One region of the Paenibacillus sp. FSL R7-269 genome, then DNA from elsewhere that is predicted to be linked to it. Evidence: riboswitches for the same ligand, from Rfam matches in the RefSeq annotation. Region 1 holds a riboswitch; the other holds the start of a gene.
What was found. Region 1 has a riboswitch for S-adenosylmethionine ahead of C162_RS31585 (methionine ABC transporter ATP-binding protein). Riboswitches for the same ligand answer to the same signal wherever they lie in the genome.
Positions count from the first base shown of each region.

Region 2: another riboswitch for S-adenosylmethionine. It lies ahead of metA (homoserine O-acetyltransferase MetA); the one in region 1 lies ahead of C162_RS31585 (methionine ABC transporter ATP-binding protein).

Region 1 covers NZ_ASPS01000114.1:61,059-70,610, forward strand. The annotation lists gene C162_RS31545 (hypothetical protein) at 1-522, opposite strand, end outside; gene C162_RS31550 (HesB/IscA family protein) at 693-1,052, opposite strand; gene mqnE (aminofutalosine synthase MqnE) at 1,452-2,558, shown strand; gene C162_RS31560 (NAD(P)/FAD-dependent oxidoreductase) at 2,637-3,698, shown strand; gene C162_RS31565 (YuzB family protein) at 3,725-3,979, opposite strand; gene C162_RS31570 (NifU family protein) at 4,062-4,310, shown strand; gene C162_RS31575 (MetQ/NlpA family ABC transporter substrate-binding protein) at 4,495-5,343, opposite strand; gene C162_RS31580 (methionine ABC transporter permease) at 5,402-6,070, opposite strand; gene C162_RS31585 (methionine ABC transporter ATP-binding protein) at 6,070-7,086, opposite strand; SAM riboswitch class I at 7,189-7,324, opposite strand; gene C162_RS31595 (Cthe_2314 family HEPN domain-containing protein) at 7,416-8,162, opposite strand; gene C162_RS31600 (UbiD family decarboxylase) at 8,189-9,552, opposite strand, start outside.
Region 2 covers NZ_ASPS01000042.1:188,748-198,299, reverse strand. The annotation lists gene mqnC (cyclic dehypoxanthinyl futalosine synthase) at 1-934, opposite strand, end outside; gene C162_RS19750 (aminotransferase class I/II-fold pyridoxal phosphate-dependent enzyme) at 1,165-2,331, opposite strand; gene metA (homoserine O-acetyltransferase MetA) at 2,380-3,297, opposite strand; SAM riboswitch class I at 3,414-3,545, opposite strand; gene corA (magnesium/cobalt transporter CorA) at 3,973-4,908, shown strand; gene C162_RS19735 (HRDC domain-containing protein) at 5,080-6,096, opposite strand; gene C162_RS19730 (ROK family protein) at 6,362-7,243, opposite strand; gene C162_RS19725 (cobyrinate a,c-diamide synthase) at 7,640-9,121, opposite strand; gene C162_RS19720 (cobalt-precorrin 5A hydrolase) at 9,168-9,552, opposite strand, start outside.

The DNA of each region.
Region 1 (9,552 bases):
TCCGGAAATCTCATCAGGTAATGGCGGTGAGATAACATATTTATATGATGCATGGTCAGATCTGCTTCCTCCACTAATCATTCGAGAGTCATATTGGTCATTAATATATAGTTCGTAATGGCTATGCTGATGAGATTTGGATTCAACCTCCGGCTCACTGTCCCAATCTATATTTAGTGTTAATACACTTGCATTAGTGTATTGTTTCATAGAAGTTAGAGTATAGAATCGATCACCTATTACGACTGACTTCAGAATTGCAATGTGTTGTCTGAATCCGGCTGGTTCGATCATCGGTTTATATTGTTCTTCATTCATCATATTTCCAAATAACGACATCAAGAATCCTTCATAAAGCCCCTGTTCCTCTGACCATTTAGAAATATACTCTAACGGAGGAAATCCTGGATTATTATCCGAGACTTCCTTTCTCTTCTTGATCAAAGAGCAAATTTGTTTATCGATATCAATAATTCGTTCATCATAATGCTCTGTTGGGCGTTCAAATGGTATTCGTAACATCTTAACCACCTCTCATATCCATTAATTGTTACATCACTATATTTTAACATATAATGGTTTGAGCCAACATAAAAAAACCTCATAATAAGTATAGTTTGCACCATACAAATTAAGAGGTTTTGAAATCCGCAATCCACGCTTACTTTATCAATCATTCAGCATTCACAGGCTTAACAAGGCTCCGCCGCCGGATTCCCCGCCTCTTCCTTCGTGCGGAATGAGGAGCCGCAGCCGCATGTAGCGGAAGCATTCGGATTATTGATGGTGAAGCCGCCGGTCATGCCGGATTCCTCAAAGTCGATCTCGAGGCCGTTCAGGTAACGGATATCGTCTTTGCTGACGACTACTTTCAGACCTGCAACGTCCATGTAGATGTCCTGATCAGTCTCGGTATCGTCGAAGCCCATTGCGTACGAGAATCCGCTGCAGCCCCCGGCGGTGACGCCCAGACGGAGAAACATATCCGGCACTTCCTGCTCCGCAAGCATAGCCTTCAATTGGCCTGCCGCTGTATCACTTATGCTAATCATAATTACAACCTCCTTAGGGTTCACTATATTGGAATCAAGCAGCCTTCTGGCTGTGTGTAATGAAATCAAAGCCTTGCGCGGGAAAAGAATGAGTATGATGTATATCATTTTCATTGGCTCTTGAAATCAGTATACTCCACTATTCTTCTGCCCTCAAGTCGCAAACTCTCCGCTGATATGCAATTTATACCGGAAGTCCTACGGTTTCTGGCGGTTGCTCCCCCTCAAGTAGAGGTTTATAATAAGAAAAGCGATAACCAAGAGTATTTTCAAAAAAATTCGAAAAATTGTCACGGGGGTTGCAGTTAACCTCTATTTATTATGCCGGCTGTTGCCGGATATTCTCAGGTACACGATTATGCGATGCAACCGCCTCGCCAACCTTCAGGAGGAACTTATATGTCTACCCTAATTACACCCCACACGGATGCCCGGATGGCGAACATCATTGAGAAGGTTCGCGGCGGAGAACGATTGAATTTGGAAGATGGCGTTTATTTATATGAGAGTAACGATCTCTTAACGATCGGACAGCTGGCCAATGAGGTCAATCTGCGAAAGAACGGGAATAAAGTCTATTTTATCGAGAACATGAGTCTATATTTCACCAATGTCTGCGAATCCCGGTGTGCCTTCTGTAATTTCCGCAAGGATGAAGGCGAAGAAGGAGCTTATACCCTATCCGGCCAGGAGATGGTGGAGTATGTGCAGCAGCATATTCATCCCGGCGTGCGCGAGTTCCATATTGTAGGCGGCCATAATGATAATGTGCCCTTCCAGTACTACGTTGATTCGCTGCGGGCCCTGAACGAGCATTTCCCCGAGGTGACTCTCAAGGCCTATACAGCGGCAGAGATCGACTTCTTCACCCGCATCAGCGGACTCAGTATCCGTGAGGTGCTGGAGCAGCTGCGCGCTGCCGGACTGAAGACCCTTACCGGAGGAGGGGCAGAGATTCTGTCTGACCAGTACCGCAAAAAAATGCGCGTTGATAAAGCCAATGTCGAGGAATATCTTGAGGTGCACCGCACCGCCCATCACCTTGGCATGAAGACCCATACCACGATGCTGTACGGGTCGATTGAGTCCCGTGAGGACCGCATCCGCCATATGCTGCAAATTCGTGACCTGCAGGACGAGACCGGCGGATTCATGGTATTCATTCCGTTGTCCATGCAACCCAAGAATAAGAATGCGGGCATCATGCGCCGCAACTCCGCGAATGAGGATCTCAAGACCATTGCGGTCAGCCGTCTGATGCTCGATAACTTCGACCACATCAAGGCTTACTTCATTAATATCGGGGCCCAGTTGACCCAGGTTGCCCTGAACTTCGGCGCTTCCGATGTGCACGGAACGATCCTGAAGGAACGAATCAGCCATGCTGCCGGCGCGCTGACACCGGAAGGGCTGACCCGCGATGAGCTGATCTGGCTCGTGAAGGGTGCGGGACGGATTCCTGTAGAACGGGATACCTTCTACAACGAGATCAAGGTATACGAATAAGAACAGAACAAGCTTACCTCAGCCAGTGAACGCAGAACGGCCTTGTCCATTACGTACCCGAAAGGAAGATCAGTTCGCATGAGAACCTTACTTGTCCTGGGCGGCGGCTACGGCGGTCTTGCCCTCATTCAGCAGCTGCTGGATCATCATCTCCCTTCTGATGTGGAAATCATTCTGGTGGACCGGATGCCGTATCAGGGGATCAAGACCGAATATTATGCACTGGCCGCAGGCACCGTCACCGATTACCATCTGCGGATTCAATTCCCGGTACACCCCCGCCTGACCGTTCGTTACGGGCAGGTGGGTTCCATTGATCTGGAGAGCAAGCTGGTCCTGCTCGATTCCGGGGAGCCGATAGCCTATGATATCCTGGCGATTGCCCTGGGCTGTACGGATAATTACCATAACATTCCTGGAGCTGAGGAATACACCTGCAGTATTCAGAGCTTCGCCGGAACCCGCGAAACTTACCGCAGGCTGAACGATGTGAAGCCTTATGGAACCGTCAACATTGTCGGCGGGGGACTAAGCGGCGTAGAGATTGCTTCGGAGCTGCGGGAGAGCCGGCCAGATCTGAATATCTCGCTGATGGACCGGGGAGATCGTATTCTGTCTTCTTTTCCGGCTAAGCTGTCCAGGTATGTCGAGGAATGGTTCAGTGAGCATCAGGTGGAGACGATCGGCGGGGTGTCGGTCTCTCATGTCGAAAAGGATGCCATCTTCAATGGCACCCAGGCTATTCCGGCGGATGTGACGGTATGGACTGCCGGTATTCAGCCGGTGAAGGTCGTGCAGCAGCTTGAGCTTCCGAAGGACCGCGGAGGCAGGCTCATTGTCGGGGAATATTACAATATCGCTGAATATCCGGAGGTCTATGTGATCGGGGATTGTGCCAGCCTGCCCTTCGCCCCCAGTGCACAGGCGGCGGGTGCCCAGGGCGAGCAGGTGGGTCAGATTATTCAGGCACTGTGGCGGGGAGAAACCCCGAAGCTGCATAAGATTAAGCTGAAGGGAACTCTCGGTTCACTCGGCAAAAATGCCGGTTTCGGCCTGATGGGCCGCCGCTCTGTCATGGGCCGGGTTCCGCGCCTGCTGAAGAGCGGCGTGCTGTGGATGTCTAAACGCCATTTCGGCTGATGAAACCCGGCTTGAACCCAGGCGGTTTAGTCAATCTCCAGGTTGTCCCAGGCTTCTGCCTCTCGTATAGCGGCTTCTATGGCCTCTTCCAGAGCAGCAGGGGAATCAGCCTCAATGATCTCCCCGTCAACCATGGCGAACGGCTGGAGATAACACTCTCCGCAGTTGTTCAGACAGCCGTACTCCACTACATCATATTCAGGGTTTTGTTCCAGCTTAAGCTTGAGCGGTTCAGTGCCGTGGCCGATGTTGCTGGCACAGAATTCTATAATTGGTCTCATGATGATCTCCCTATTCTGCCTTAACCATTTTATTTTTTAACTTTTTGTACTATAATAAACATACGAAAGGAGTGATTGAGAAATGAGTGAGAATGTACAAAGCGCAACCATGTACGATGAAGTACTGGAAGTCCTTGATAAACTTCGTCCGTTCCTGCAGCGCGATGGCGGTGACGTGGAACTGATTGATGTTGAAGACGGCATCGTTAAGCTGAAGCTTATGGGTGCATGCGGCAGTTGCCCAAGCTCCACGATCACGCTAAAAGCCGGGATCGAACGCGCCCTGATTGAAGAAGTAGAAGGCGTGGAAGAAGTCGTTCAGGTATTCTAATCCCGTTTCATAAACCATCCCGGCCTCCGCTAAGAGGCCGGGATTTTTTTTATTATAGAGGATTTCGTCTGTAGGATCAACCACCTGGCTTCGCAAAAAAACCAGAAGCCGCTCCGCTGGCCAATTCTGGCTACCGGGCTTCTTCTGGTCTCACTAGGATTACTCAGCTTGCCTAAGCTTAAGCTTAGAATGCCGGAATAATCGCTCCGTCATATTGCTTATCGATGAATGCCTTCGCTTCCGGGGATGTCAGCGCTGCTGCCAGCTTCTGAATGGCATCGGAATCCTTATTGTCAGGACGGGCAACCAGCAGGTTGGCATACGGGGAGTCGCCGCCTTCAATGAACAACGCATCCTTGGTAGGAGACAGCTTAGCATCCAGTGCAAAGTTGGTGTTGATCAGCGCCAGGTCTACTTCATCCAGCTGACGGGGCAGCATGGCTGCATCCAGCTCAATGATATCCAGCTTCTTGGCGTTCTCAGTGATATCCGCTTTGGTAGAGGCAATATTGGTGTCATCCTTCAGCTTGATCAGGCCGTTCTTAGCCAGCAGAATCAATGCGCGTCCGCCGTTCGTTGCATCATTCGGAATTGCAACCTTTGCACCCTCTGCCAATTCGTCAATCGATTTGATTTTTTTGGAATAAGCGCCAAATGGCTCTACATGAACAGCAGTTACAGATACGAGATCTGTGCCGTTCTTGGCGTTCTGATCATCCAGGTAAGGCTTGTGCTGGAAGAAGTTCGCATCGAGCTGCTTCTCGGCAAGCTGTGTATTGGGAAGAATATAATCTGTGAATTCTTTAATTTCCAGCTTAATGCCTTGGGCTTCAAGCAGTGGGGCAATCGCTTTGAGGATTTCCGCATGCGGTACAGGAGAAGCACCAATAACCAGGGTTACCGGGTCCGCAGCAGGCTCTGTAGTCGGTTCTGTAGCAGCAGAATTCGTGGTGTTATTGGCCTTGTTGTTTCCGCAAGCGGCAAGCACCAATACCAAGGTCAGGCTGAAGAATGTAAGCAGTACTTTTTTCATCTGTAAATCCCCCTCTAATCCATATGTTTTATTGAATAAGGCTATATGTGGACGTACCTTATTTCCGTGTAAAATGTCTTACCAGCCGGTCACCGGCCATTTGCAGCAGTTGGACGAGTATTACTATCAGTGCCACTGCGATAATCATAACTTCCTTCATATAACGGTAATAGCCGTAACGGATCGCCAGATCCCCCAGACCGCCGCCGCCAATAAATCCCGCCATGGCAGTATAAGAGACAAGGGTCACTAAAGTAATGGTTATTCCGGCAAGCAAGCCCGGACGAGCCTCCGGCAGCAAGACGCGCAACACGATCTGCCCGGTGGATGCCCCCATGCCCTGCGCTGCTTCAATAATTCCCCGGTCAACCTCCCGCAGCGCCGTTTCCACCAGTCTGGCGAAAAAGGGAGCCGCACCGACCACCAGTGCCAGAATGGTTCCGCGCACACCGATGGAGGTGCCCATAATGATCTTGCTGAGCGGAATCAGGGCCACCATGAGAATGATAAACGGAACGGAACGCAGGATATTTACGATAAATGATAATGCCGAGTAAACAGCTCTGATAATAGTGTTATTTGATCTCCCCCATAAATATAGCATAATTCCGAGCGGTAAACCAAGGATAATTGTGAATAATCCTGAAATAACTACCATGTTAAGTGTAGCCACCGTTGCATCGAGCATTTCTGCCCAATCAATCTTATTAAAATCCAGTCCGCCCATCAGGAAATCACCTCCACATCAAGACCTTGCGCTACTAACTCCGTAAGCGTGGCTTCAACCGCATCGGCAGGTCCTTCGAACCGTACAATCAGCTGCCCGTAAGGAACATCCTTGATCGTTGAGATCGTGCCATGGAGAATGGCGAAGTGAACCCCTGTTCCTTGAACCACCTGTGAGAGCGTGGATCCGTAAGTCTTTTGCCCGAGAAAAGTGATTTTGACCGACTTCGTGTAGCCTGGGTGCACAGCATCAATTGCTTGCCGGAGCGGTCCATCCGACTGGGTCTCACTGCGGATGAATTCCCTGGTAACCTCATGCTTCGGCTTCAGAAATACCTCGGCCACTTCACCCTGCTCCACAATACCGCCTCCATGGATCACGGCAACACGGTCGCAGATGCTCTGAATCACATGCATCTCATGTGTAATCAGCACGATGGTCAGATGGAATTTGCTGTTGATATCCATCAGCAGGCGAAGAATGGAGTCTGTCGTCTGCGGATCAAGCGCCGAGGTCGCTTCATCGCATAACAGAACGTCCGGATCACTCGCCAACGCCCGGGCGATCCCGACACGCTGCTTCTGTCCGCCGGATAGCTGAGCCGGGTACTTATTCCAGTGCTCCTCCAGTCCAACCAGGGCGAGCAGATCTTTAACCTTTTGTTCAATCTCATTCCTTCCGGCTCCGATCAGCCGCAGTGGAAACGCGATATTATCATAGACTGTAGCCGATGAGAGCAGATTGAAATGCTGAAAAATCATCCCGATCTTGCGCCGCTGCTCTTGCAGCTGTCTCTGGCTAAGCGCTGTAAGCTCCACACCGTCCACCCACACCTCGCCCGCAGTCGGGCGCTCGAGCAGATTAATGCAGCGGATCAGCGTGCTTTTGCCGGCCCCGGAGTGACCGATCACCCCGAAGATTTCACCCTTCTTAATCGACAGGCTCAGCGCAGAGAGTGCAGTTGCCTGCTTACTGCCTTTGCCGTACACCTTGGTTATATCCTTCAATTCTATCAACCGCTGCGTCCCCCTTCTGTTCTAGCTTCCATCATTGCAATAAAAAGACCCCCTACGATCCATGCAGATCGCAAGAGGCCCTGTGTGTATAATGACAATGCCTTCTCATCTGCCAAATACCCCAAAACCGGCGGCATTGTAGGAATTAGCACCATGACATTTGGGTACAGCGTAAAGCTGTATTCAAACCGGTTGCCGGGCTTCATCGGGCCTATCCCTCCGCCGCTCTCGATAAGATAATAGTATGAAGTTATATATTCCGTATCATGTCAGAAGTTAATGTATGCCTAAGTATATTCAGTTTCGAGTTTTTTGTCAAAGGTAAGTTTTTACGAACGGGCATGCCCGGATTTCGGGCCTGGGACCGCTAATTTCTTGTGCCATTGCGCATTCCCGTACTTGTATGCGGCTGCCAGTGATTGGCATACCATCTCCAGACTCTGCTTCAAATCCTCCAGATGGCTGTCCAGATCCTCCAGACGGATCTTATCATGCAATCCCTGGTGACGCTGCCAGAGATCGTCGGTCATCTCCGCGTTCATGTAATGGATCTCGGCATTCCGCCGCTTGCGCAGATTCTCCACCGGCTCCCGGTAGGAATTCCTGATCCGCTCCAGTTCGTCCGCCAGCGGATGATGCGCATGAAGCAGCTGAAATTGCCTCAGCACCGTAAAGTAGGAGAAATGCGTTTTCACCTTGCCTGTATTGAGATTGTACAGATTGTTCAGCACCGTGCCCAGCTTGTCCAGCAGCGAGAAGACACGGATGAAGCCATCCTTGTAGAAATACACATATCTGGCGTACTCCCCCTGCTCGGTGGACGACATATCATCCATATAACCGGCTATTACTGACTTCCGGAAAAAGGCGGCTGCGAACCAGCTCTGCTCCAGCTCATCCAGAGAGGAGATCAAGCCCCGTGTCCAGATTTCCAGCTTGCGGTATTCATGGTCATGGTCTTCATGTGCCGCCATCTCCTTGCGCAGCATGGAGGCAGCCTTCGCCATGGATTCCATAGCTTCAGCCAGCACACCGCTGTTCACGCGGGGCGGCTCTCCCAGTAATGTCCGCAGCATATTTTGACCCTCCTTAAAGTTCACTTCTACGCTAGAGGAAAATAATGATTCCAATTGCGGTCTACCCGCTTCGCAATATCCTCGCTCGGAGCCAGCTCCTCCGGGTATCCCGGCTTCATCCGGGCATCTATAATGATCGGCAGCGTATAGCTGACACTGCCCCGTTGTACCCCAGCCGCCGAATAAATATCGTCCGCTGGATTGAAGCGGGTGAATACAGACCACAGGAATGAGGTCTGCGTGCTTACCGCCTCTTCCGCCTGATCGACCAGCACAATCAAAGGCCAGTCGGTCTCCCTCTCCTTGAAGGCAGCCACCAGCCGTTCCGGCAGCTCCGGGTCCTCTTCATAGGATGCACCGGAAACGGCTAAACATCCTCCGCAATAAGGCACAGCGGCGGTGATTGATGGGAGCAGCCCCTCTGTATAGGTCTTTGGCAGCTGACGGACCGGGCTGCCGATGCCCGCCATCACAGCCTTACTGCCATGGTTCAGCTTGCGTCCAGTATAATCCAGCGTATCCATGGAGGTATTGGCAAAGATCGTCAGATCCAATTGCGGATTGAAGCGCTCAAGCACCGTTTCCAGCAACTTGGGAAAGTCGGTAAGCTCTACCTGCACATTAGTTAGCAGAAGGAATTTGGTTAAGGAGAGCTGGCCTTCCCCTAAGATACGAAACGCTGACACCATATACTCACGCGGATAGCTCTCCCTCACGACCGCTGAGGTCAATGAATGCGAACCGGATTCGGAATAGGACCATAGCGCTTTGACCGAAGGGATCAGCAGAGGATAGGCCGGAGCGAGCAGCCGTTGCAAATAATCCTTCAGGTAATAATCCTCCTGGCGCGGCTTGCCGGTGATGGTCGCCGGGTAGATGGCATCCTTGCGGTGCCACATGCGCTGAACATGCATGACCGGGAAATCATGCTGCATGGAATAGTAGCCGGACTGGCTCCCATACGGGCCTTCCGCTCTCCGCTCCAGCGGAGACACGCGTCCCCGGATGGAGAACTCGGCCTCTGCCGGAATCCGGTGCCCGCCCAAGGGGTCCTGCACCATGGGAAGCTTGCCACCCAGCATCAGCGAGGCTAGCAGCAGCTCCGGAATCCGTTCCGGGACCGGAGCCACTGCCGCAGCAATCAGGGCCGGCGGCCCGCCGATGAAGACAGACACCGGCAGGGTCTCCCCGAGATGCTCTGCCTGCGAGTGATGAAAGCCGCCGCCCTTGTGAATCTGCCAGTGAATGCCTGTGGTACTGTCGTCATACATCTGAATCCGGTACATTCCGAGGTTATGATCCTTAGGGTTGGTGATATTCTCCGTATAGACCAGAGGAAGCGTGAGGAATGCCCCGCCATCCTTAGGCCAGGCTGTGATCCGGGGCAGCT
Region 2 (9,552 bases), on a different contig from region 1:
ATCCGTATTGCAGGGAGAGCTTGCCTACTTCAGGCCCCATCGTTACCCAGGAGGATTGGAAGTTCTTGATATTGTCCAGCACCAGACGGCTGATGGCTACGGTCTTGAGGTACTCCTCCGGGGTCTGGCGGTCCAGCTTCAGGTTCGTATTATCCGGCTGGAAGGTCCAGGAGATGAACGCCAGGAAGCCTTCAGAATCATATTTATTCGCAATGCATTCGTCCTGGGCTTCACGGACACGCAGCAGATGCAGCGCACGTTCTTCCATACTCTCGCCCAGACCGATCACCATCGTGGCCGTTGTATTCATGCCGATCCGGTGTGCGGTCTGCATGACGTCCATCCACTCGCGCCAGGAGCCCTTGAGGCGGCTGATCTTGCGGCGGGTACGGTCATCGAGAATCTCAGCACCGCCGCCGGGCAGGGAATCGAGGCCTGCGGCATGAATCTCACGCATGACCTGTTCCAGCGGCAGGCCGGAGACCTCAACCATTTTCATAATTTCCGCAGGTGAGAAGGAATGCATTGTAATCTCCGGGAACCGCTGCTTGATGCCGCGCAGAATATCCGTATAGTAGCTGAACGGCAGATTCGGATTCGTACCGCCCTGCATCAGAATTTCGGTTCCGTTCACGCTCATGGTCTCCGCAATCTTCTGATAGATTGTCTCATCGGGAAGCACATAGCCTTCCTCCGAACCGGGTCTGCGGTAAAAAGCGCAGAATCGGCAATATACATCACATACATTGGTGTAGTTAATGTTACGGCCAATGACGAATGTTGTCACTGGCTCCGGGTGCCAGCGCTTCATAATAATATCTGCGGCAGCGCCCATTTTCTCAATTTCATTGCTCTCGAACAACGTGACCGTATCTTCCAACTGAAGACGTTCACCCTTCAGTGCCTTATCCAGTATAAGATCGACTGCACTCACTGTTGACGGCCTCCTCTTCATCTATGAAGTCTATGAGATAAATACAATTTGAAATAAAAATAGTCCGTTCTCCCATCGTATCACAATCGGCTGTTCTTGAAAAATGTTTCGCTGCGCAGAACCGGTAATTGACCTTGTCCCAGGCAAAATTAAACAGCAGCGCCCGAAGGCACTGCTGCTTGTACGTTCTGCGAATCCCTCATGCCGGGCCAGGTCCGGGGCGCATCGCCTTATTCCAGCTCGCTCCGGGCGGCCTCCAGGGCCTGTCCGAGATCCGCAATCAGATCATCTACATGCTCTATGCCGACAGAGAAGCGCAGCAGTCGGTCATCCACGCCTACAGCATCGCGGATTTCAGCCGGAATATCGGCATGAGTCTGTATCGCCGGATAGGTCATCAGCGATTCGACACCGCCCAGACTCTCGGCGAAGGCGATTAGCTTGATATGGCGGAGCAGCGGCTCCACATAGCTGGCCTCTTTTACCTTGAAGGAGAAGATCCCGGTGTTGCCGGAGGACTGGCGGTTCTGAATGGCATAGCCCGGATGGTCCGGCAGACCCGGATGGAAGACCTCGGCAATAGCCGGATGCTTCTGCAGATAACGGGCGATGGCCAGGGCATTGCTCTCATGCCGCTCCATGCGCAGCGCCAGGGTCTTCATACCTTTCATCAGCTGATAGCTGTCATTCGGCGCGAGAACCGCTCCCAGAGAGTTATGCAGGACGGCCATTTCAGCAGACAATTCTGCGCCCTTGGTCACAATCAGCCCAGCCAGCACATCGTTATGCCCGCCCAGATACTTAGTCGCACTGTGAACCACGATATCTGCTCCAAGCTCCAGCGGGCGCTGGAAGAACGGAGTCAGCAGCGTATTATCTACAATCGTGAGCAGCCCGTGACGGCGGGCCCAGGTACATACGGCTTCGACATCCGTAATCATCATCAGCGGATTGGTCGGCGTCTCAATGAATACGGCTTTTGTCCCCGGCTGGCGGGCTGCTTCCAGTCCATCCAGATCGTTCGTATCTACATAGGAGGCACTGATGCCGTATTTGGAGAGAATCCGTTCCAGCAACCGGTAGGTTCCGCCGTACAGGTCGAGCGACACAATGAGATGGTCCCCTTGTCCAAACAAGGTGAACACCGTAGTCAGCGCAGCCATACCGGAAGCGCAGGCGAAGCCGGCATCCCCGGATTCCAGGGCCGCTGCCGCTTCTTCGAGGACAGAGCGGGTAGGATTTTTGGTGCGGATGTAGTCAAAGCCTGTGCTCTGCCCAAGTCTAGGGTGACGGAAAGCCGTCGCATGATAAATCGGGTAATTAATGGCCCCGGTGGCGGGGTCCTCCATCGAACCAATCTGTGCCAGTCTGCTCTCAATTCTCAGTTTCTCATCCATCTCCATTGCCTCCTGATTAATTACTTCTATTAAGAATAAGTTAACCTCTTAGATAAATGCCCCGATATCGTAAGGAGTCTCCTGGTATACATAGTAATTGAGCCAATTAGCGAATAATAAGTTGGCATGGGCGCGCCAGACTGCCGGCGGAGTACGCGTCGGATCATCCTTGGGATAATAGTGCTTCGGCAAGGCAACCTCCAGCCCTTTTGCGATATCCCGGTCATACTCCCATTTCAGCGAGAAGGGATCATATTCCGAATGTCCGGTAACAAAAATCTGCTTCCCGTCATGCGTAGCCACCAGGTACACCCCGGCTTCCTCGGATTCTGCCAGAATCTGCAGCTCCGGGTTCCGCTCAATATCTTCACGGGAGACATCGGTATGGCGGGAATGCGGAACATGGAACACTTCATCGAAGCCGCGCAGCAGCTTGACATTATTATGGCTCATCGTATGCGGAAACACTCCGAAGCATTTGTCCGGCAGACTCACCTTGCGCACACCAAAGTGATGATACAGTCCTGCCTGTGCCGCCCAACAGATGTGCATGGTCGAGGTTACATTCTGTTTGCTCCACTCAAAAATCACTTTCAGCTCTTCCCAGTAGTTGACATCCTCGAATTCAAGTTGTTCTACGGGAGCGCCCGTTACAATCAAGCCGTCGAACCGGCGGTGGCTGATCTCATCAAAGGTTTTGTAAAAGCTCTTCAAATGCTCAGCCGAAGTATTCTTCGACGTATGGGAGCTGGGATGCAGCAGAACAACATCCACCTGAAGCGGGGAATTCCCGATAAGGCGCAGCAGCTGGGTCTCAGTAGTTTCTTTGGTAGGCATCAGATTCAGGATGGCGATCCGCAGGGGACGGATATCCTGATGGAAGGCCTGGCTTTCATCCATTACAAAAATATTCTCACCGGATAACACTTCTTTGGCCGGCAGGCTGTCGGGAATTTTGATAGGCATTGCTGTTCACTCCTTAACTGAAATGGGGTTCCACTTGGTGGTTAATCCTGAGGCAGGGTAGCGAAAAAAGACCTTTCCCGGGCGAGAAAGGTCATATCATGCAGTCATATGCGCCTCTCTCATCTGCCAGAGAACTTCCGCCGGACGAATAACGCCCTGCAAAGCTTCCGCAAGAATTAGCACCGTGCGCTCACACGCCGGTTGCCGGGTTTCATCGGGCTAGTCCCTCCACCTGCTCTTGATAAGATTTAGCTGTATTCAGTTGAATAACCTTAAGCATCCGAAAGATGCTTTTTCTTAAATTTCACTTTAAATCATGAACCTCCTTTTCGTCAAGTCCATACAATGCTGAAGGGGCCTTATGACAGAAAACAATTTCTCTTGTAAGACCCATATCCCGGCGTTATACTAGACAAGTGTTTCAACCAAAATAAACGGCGAAAAGAAGAGGTGAGAGAACAATGGAAGGCGACCCGGGCTCGCGAATATGCGTGCAGAATGAACAACCACACAGGATTAACATCAGCTTGCCGGCGGCGGGAGCCCTTTTTCTTCATGCTCTCGGACCATCTTTTGGCCTTCATCCATGATTGTACCACCGGCCAAGCTGATTTTTTCCGTGTGCTGAAATTAGCATACCCCTGGAGAAGACCAGGGACATAAGGAGTGAATCAGATGAAAATCCGGCTGGTGAATGCAGGGGTTTTTACGCCTATTGACAATATTGAAGAAACTTTAACCGCCCCTGCCGAGGGGTTCTACTGGATTGATGCCGATGTGGAGGACCTTGTAGAGCTTCAGCCTATATACGGACTGCATGATCTGGCTGTGGAAGACTGTCTTAGTGAAGAGGATCAGCGTCCGAAGCTGGAGATTTATGAGAGTCATTATTTCATCGTGGTGAACAGCATCCGGTTCGATGATGAGGAAATTTTCCTCCGTGCGCTTAACGTATTCCTTGGCAGACATTATATTATTACCGTTACGAAGCAGAAGATCCATGAGCTTCGTGTCCTGAAGCCCGTACTGTGGGAGCAGGAGGTCAGTACGCCTGACCGCTTCCTGTATCTGCTGATCGACCTCGTTGTCGACAACTTCTTCTCGGTCGGTGACCGGATTGAAGCGCGGATCGAGAAGCTGGAGGAAGACATCCTCATGCATACCAAGAAATCGCATCTGAGCGAGATCATTGGTCTGCGCAGTGAGATTCTCTGGCTGAAGAAGATGCTCGGCCCGCAGAAGGAAGTTATCAACACGCTCAACAAAAAGGATCTTCGCCTGATCGACGATCAGCTGCAGAAGTATTTCAGCGATATCTATGAGAATGCGGTCAAGATCTCTGAAACCTTCGAAACGTACCGCGATCTCATGGGCAACTTACGCGAAGCTTATCAGTCCAGTATTGCGAACCGTGCCAATGAAATCATGCGTGTATTTACGGCAATTACCACCATATTCATGCCGCTGACCGTGATTACCGGGATCTACGGCATGAACTTTGACAATATCCCGGAGATCCACACCGAGTACGGCTACTATGGCGTCATTGCTGTCATGGTGACGCTAGGCTGCGGAATGCTCATTATCTTCCGTAAGAAGGAGTGGCTATGAAGCAGGGCGGACGAATACGAAGGACGAAGGCACCGTATACCCGGCTATTCCGGGATGCGGATAGCCTTCGTCTTTTTGGTATGCCACCAGTATGTAATGCGTCTGCGCCGATGAAAAATCCCGGTCATCAGGACCGCAGATTGGGGCCGCTTCAGGCCGCCGGTCACCCCCTTACAAAGGGGCAGCCATTCCAAGAGCGGCCGGATGCTCCCGCCGGAAGCGGATGCGGATCAGCCGCAGGCGTTCGTAATACAGATCGAGTCCGTCAGCAGGAACGAAAGGTTCACCGTAAGCTTTGTAAAGAACAGGCTTCAGGAAGTTGTCGCCGATCAGTTCATAGGCTGTCCAAATATTGTTCTGTTCTTCGGGGCTCACTCCGCTCAGCTCCAGGGCAATAAGCTTCTCGGCCGAGTATCCGTCCTTCTCCAGCTCCTCTACTACTTCAAGCACTTCACGGCGGGAAACTCCGCTAAGCACTCTGAGCTGCTCCATTCCTTGCCCCTCTTCGATCCCCTGTAACAGAACACGCCGCAGTCTCAGCCGCTCCAGCTCCTTCTTGTACTTAAGCTCCTTCTGCTTATATTGCCAGGATACGAAGCTCTCTTCGTCTATTGTATGATTCACCCAGCTTAGCGGAAAATCATGCTCACGCTCAGCCGCTGCGGTGATACTGAGCCAGTCCGCTCCATACTGTGTGGCTTTGCCTTCACCTACACCTGGAAGCTGTAGCAGCTCCTCCTCCGTGCGGGGAAGAAATGCGCTGATCATGCGCAGCAGACGGTTGCTGGCCAGGATATAAGGCGCTTTCCGTTCGCCGGAGGCCTTCCCTCTGCGCCAGGAGCACAGCTCCTCGAAGATCGCTTCATTCCCGTAATGCTCACTGTAATACTGCAGCTTAAGCTGCTCCTGGCTGCGGCTGCTGAGATTATCCTCGTCATGAAATACCCCGTCAATCAGCGGGCGGTAGCCATCCCCCATCTTCACGGCAAGCTCGTGCCGGTATACACACAGCATCTCATTCCATGATCCGCCTTCATACCACAGGCTATCGCCCGTCTCCTGTTCGCCGGAGAAATCACGCCAGCCAAGACGCCACTGCCCCTCTTCCTCTCCAATCCACAGCTGGGCAAAAGTCTCCCCATCCACTCCTGATCTTCTGCACAAACGGTTCATAAATACGATCTGCATATGAATCCCTACTTTCGTCGTCTTACAGTACGCATGAGCGCTGGCAAGCGGAAACGGCTCTGCCGTCCTATAAAGGACGGTACCGTTTCAGCGACAAATATAAGGATAATTTATAGCGTGAAACCTATACATTCTTATATTTGAACGCAAAAAAGCACCTCTCCCACGAAATTCGTGAAAGAGGTGCTTCCTCTTAAATGCTATACTGTTAAAACCTAGGATACCATATATTACGTAACAGTCAATGCCTTTTTGTCAGGAGATCCTACTTGCGGTCCAAAGCCAGCTTGGCCAGACCCAGTGCACCCGACAGACCGGCGTTATCTCCAAGCTGCGGAGGCACAATATAGCTGCCAATCTCTTCATTGAGCGCTGGATGCTGCACATATCCGCCGAGCAGCTCCCGCAGCTTGGCATGAATCAGCGGGAAGAGCTGGCTCTGCTTCATCACACCGCCGCCCATTACGATCTTCTGCGGCGAGAGGATCAGCACATAGTTCATAAGAGCATGAGCCAGATAGTGGGCCTCCATCGCCCAGGCCGGATGATCTGCAGACAGCTCGCCCGCCGGCTTACCCCAGCGCTTGCCGATGGCCGGACCTGCTGCCAGACCCTCCAGGCAATCGCCGTGATAAGGGCAGAAGCCTTCGTAGTGGTCCTCGGGATGACGACGAACCAGAATATGTCCCATCTCGGGATGGGACAGCCCGTGAACGAGCTTCCCGCCCACCACAGCACCGGCACCGATCCCGGTACCTACAGTGATATACAGGCAGCTATCCAGACCTTGCGCTGCCCCCCAGGTGTATTCGCCCAGCGCTGCGCCGTTCACATCTGTATCGAAGCCGATCGGAACCTGGAATTGCTCCTCCACGGCTCCCACCAGATTATAACCGCCCCAGTGCGGCTTGGGTGTGGTTGTAATATATCCATAGGTGGGGCTGCCAATAACGGGATCAATCGGTCCAAACGAGCCGATCCCGATAGCCTCCACAGCTTTTCCGCTGAAATAATCCATTACCTGGCTCATAGTCTCCTGAGGAGTGGCAGTCGGAAAGCTCACCCGGTCGATAATTGTCCCGTCCTCATTCCCGATACCGCATACAAACTTTGTTCCTCCTGCTTCAATCGCTCCCAACAATTTCACTGCAGCGTTCCCCCTTCTCCTGATGCATCCATATGCTGTTGCTTCTATTAACTTTCAATGGTTTCCTGCGCTGGAACTGATCGGTTGACCAGCCCGAGCGCGGTAATAAAGCGTTCTCTTGTCCTATTATACGTGGCTCTTATACGTATGACAAGCGGTTGACATATAGTAGACAGAAGTGATTTGCTGATGAGACTTAGGCTGGTTTGAACGGAACGGGGGATAGTTGGATTTTCTACACTTGCTAATGAACGAATGACCGGTACTAGAACAACAGTTGGAAAAACAACACTTACTGTTGCCCATTTTAGCCCAAGCAGCTAAAAGTAACATGAATAGATGTTGTTTTTCCACTTATCTCCACACATTCTGTTAGAATCAATAATTTAAGATACGTTATTCCACTTGTTGATTGCAGGAATCGGAATCATGCTGCTGTACAGCTTGTTTGCGGTCACGATATGCCCGGCAGGCTGCTACAAGCCGGGCTGCTGCCGGGAGATGGGAGGCCAAGTGGATATGCGCATAAGCAGCCATAATGCTGCCGCTGATGTAGCCTTCCGGCTGGCTCCCCCCTCTGCCCTTACTCTCATAGGCATAGGTTCGGGCTTCCCCGTCAGGATAGCTCATGACGGAGTAATGAAATTCATGGCCGCGCAGGCGCTCGCCCTGCTTCAGCAGCAGACAGTCGTGAAGTGCCGTAACTTCACGATAGCCGAGTGCCGCCCGGCGTTCCTGCATCTCAGTGTGTGCCGGAACGATTCCGGCCATCTCATGCACCCTGCCGTTGCGGTCGGTCAGACTGCGGGCCAGCACCATGTAGCCGCCGCACTCCGCATAGAGCGGCATTCCAGCGTCTGCGGCAGACCTCAGTCCGCCAAGGAACAGCTGGTTCGCGGCAATCACAGCCGCGAATTCTTCCGGGAAGCCGCCGCCGATATAGAGGCCGCCCGCTTCCGGCGGAATGCCTTCACCGCTGAGCGGGCTGAAGTAAATCAGCTTAGCACCTTCACGTGCGAGCAGCTCCAGATTATCTGCGTAGTAGAAGTTGAACGCCGCGTCCCGGGCTACGGCAATGACCGGGGCAGGCTCCGCCGGGCCTGCCTGTGTCTTATGTATCATCGGCACAGCAGGATTACACTGATCATCCGCAGCCGCAAGTATCTTCTGCACAGCAGGAGCTGTAGCAGCAATCTCCAGCAGCTGCTCCAGATCCGTGCCTTGCTCCAGCATATCGGCGGCACGGTCGAACAAAGGCGCAAGCTCCCCGCGTTCCACAGCGGGCAGCAAGCCCAGATGCCGCTCCGGGATGTCCAGCCCGCTATCGCGGGGGAGCCAGCCGATCACGGGAATCCCGCAGGCTGCTTCAATGGCCGCCTTAACTAACCGGTAATGACCCTCGCTGCCGCAGCGGTTCACCAGAACGGCGGCAATCCGCACCTGCGGCTCCAGCTGACGGAAGCCCAGCACTATCGCCGCAGCACTGCGGCCCATGCTGCGGACATCGACCACCAGGAGTACAGGGCTGGCAGTCAGAATGGCGATCTCCGCCGTTGATCCGGTCAGCGCCGTATCCTCCTTGCCGTCATACAGACCCATGACACCCTCAATGACGGACAAGTCGGCCTCTGCCGAAGCCTGCAGGAAATACTCCTGCAGATAATCGCTTGAAGTCATCCAGGAGTCCAAATTGCGTGAGGGACGGCCTGTGACCGCAGTGTGATAGGCGGGATCGATGTAGTCAGGGCCACATTTGAAGCCCTGGACCTTGAGGCCCCGCCGGGCAAAAGCGCGCATCAGCCCCAGCGTGACCGTTGTTTTGCCCGAGCCGCTGCCTGTGCCTGCAATGACCAGGCGGGGACGGGCCTGCAGCTCCAGGCTGGCTAATCCCGGCTCTTTTTCATATCCTGCTAAATTCCTCGGCTCATTCACCGCAGCTCCCCTCCTTCTCTCTAGGATAGAAGACCCGGGCTACGGCGATAGTCACATTGCCGCTCTTAAGCTTAGGCTGCAGGAGCGAATGCGCGCCTGAAGACAGCAGGGCCGCAGGTTCACAGACACCGTATGCCCCCGTGGCCCTGAATACCACCTCAGACGGATGGTCCAGCTCAACTGTATTTAGCTGCTCCGGGGTGTACAGAACCAGCTCCCAGCTGTATTTGGCGCACAAGGCCAGTAGCCCGGGTTCATCCCCCTTGATCCCGGCCGTCGCCACATTCCGCACACTATGGAGCGACAGATGAAGCTCATTCAGAGTGTGCAGGACCACGGCTTCCAGCTCTTCCGCAGACGTCCCGCGGTTGCAGCCG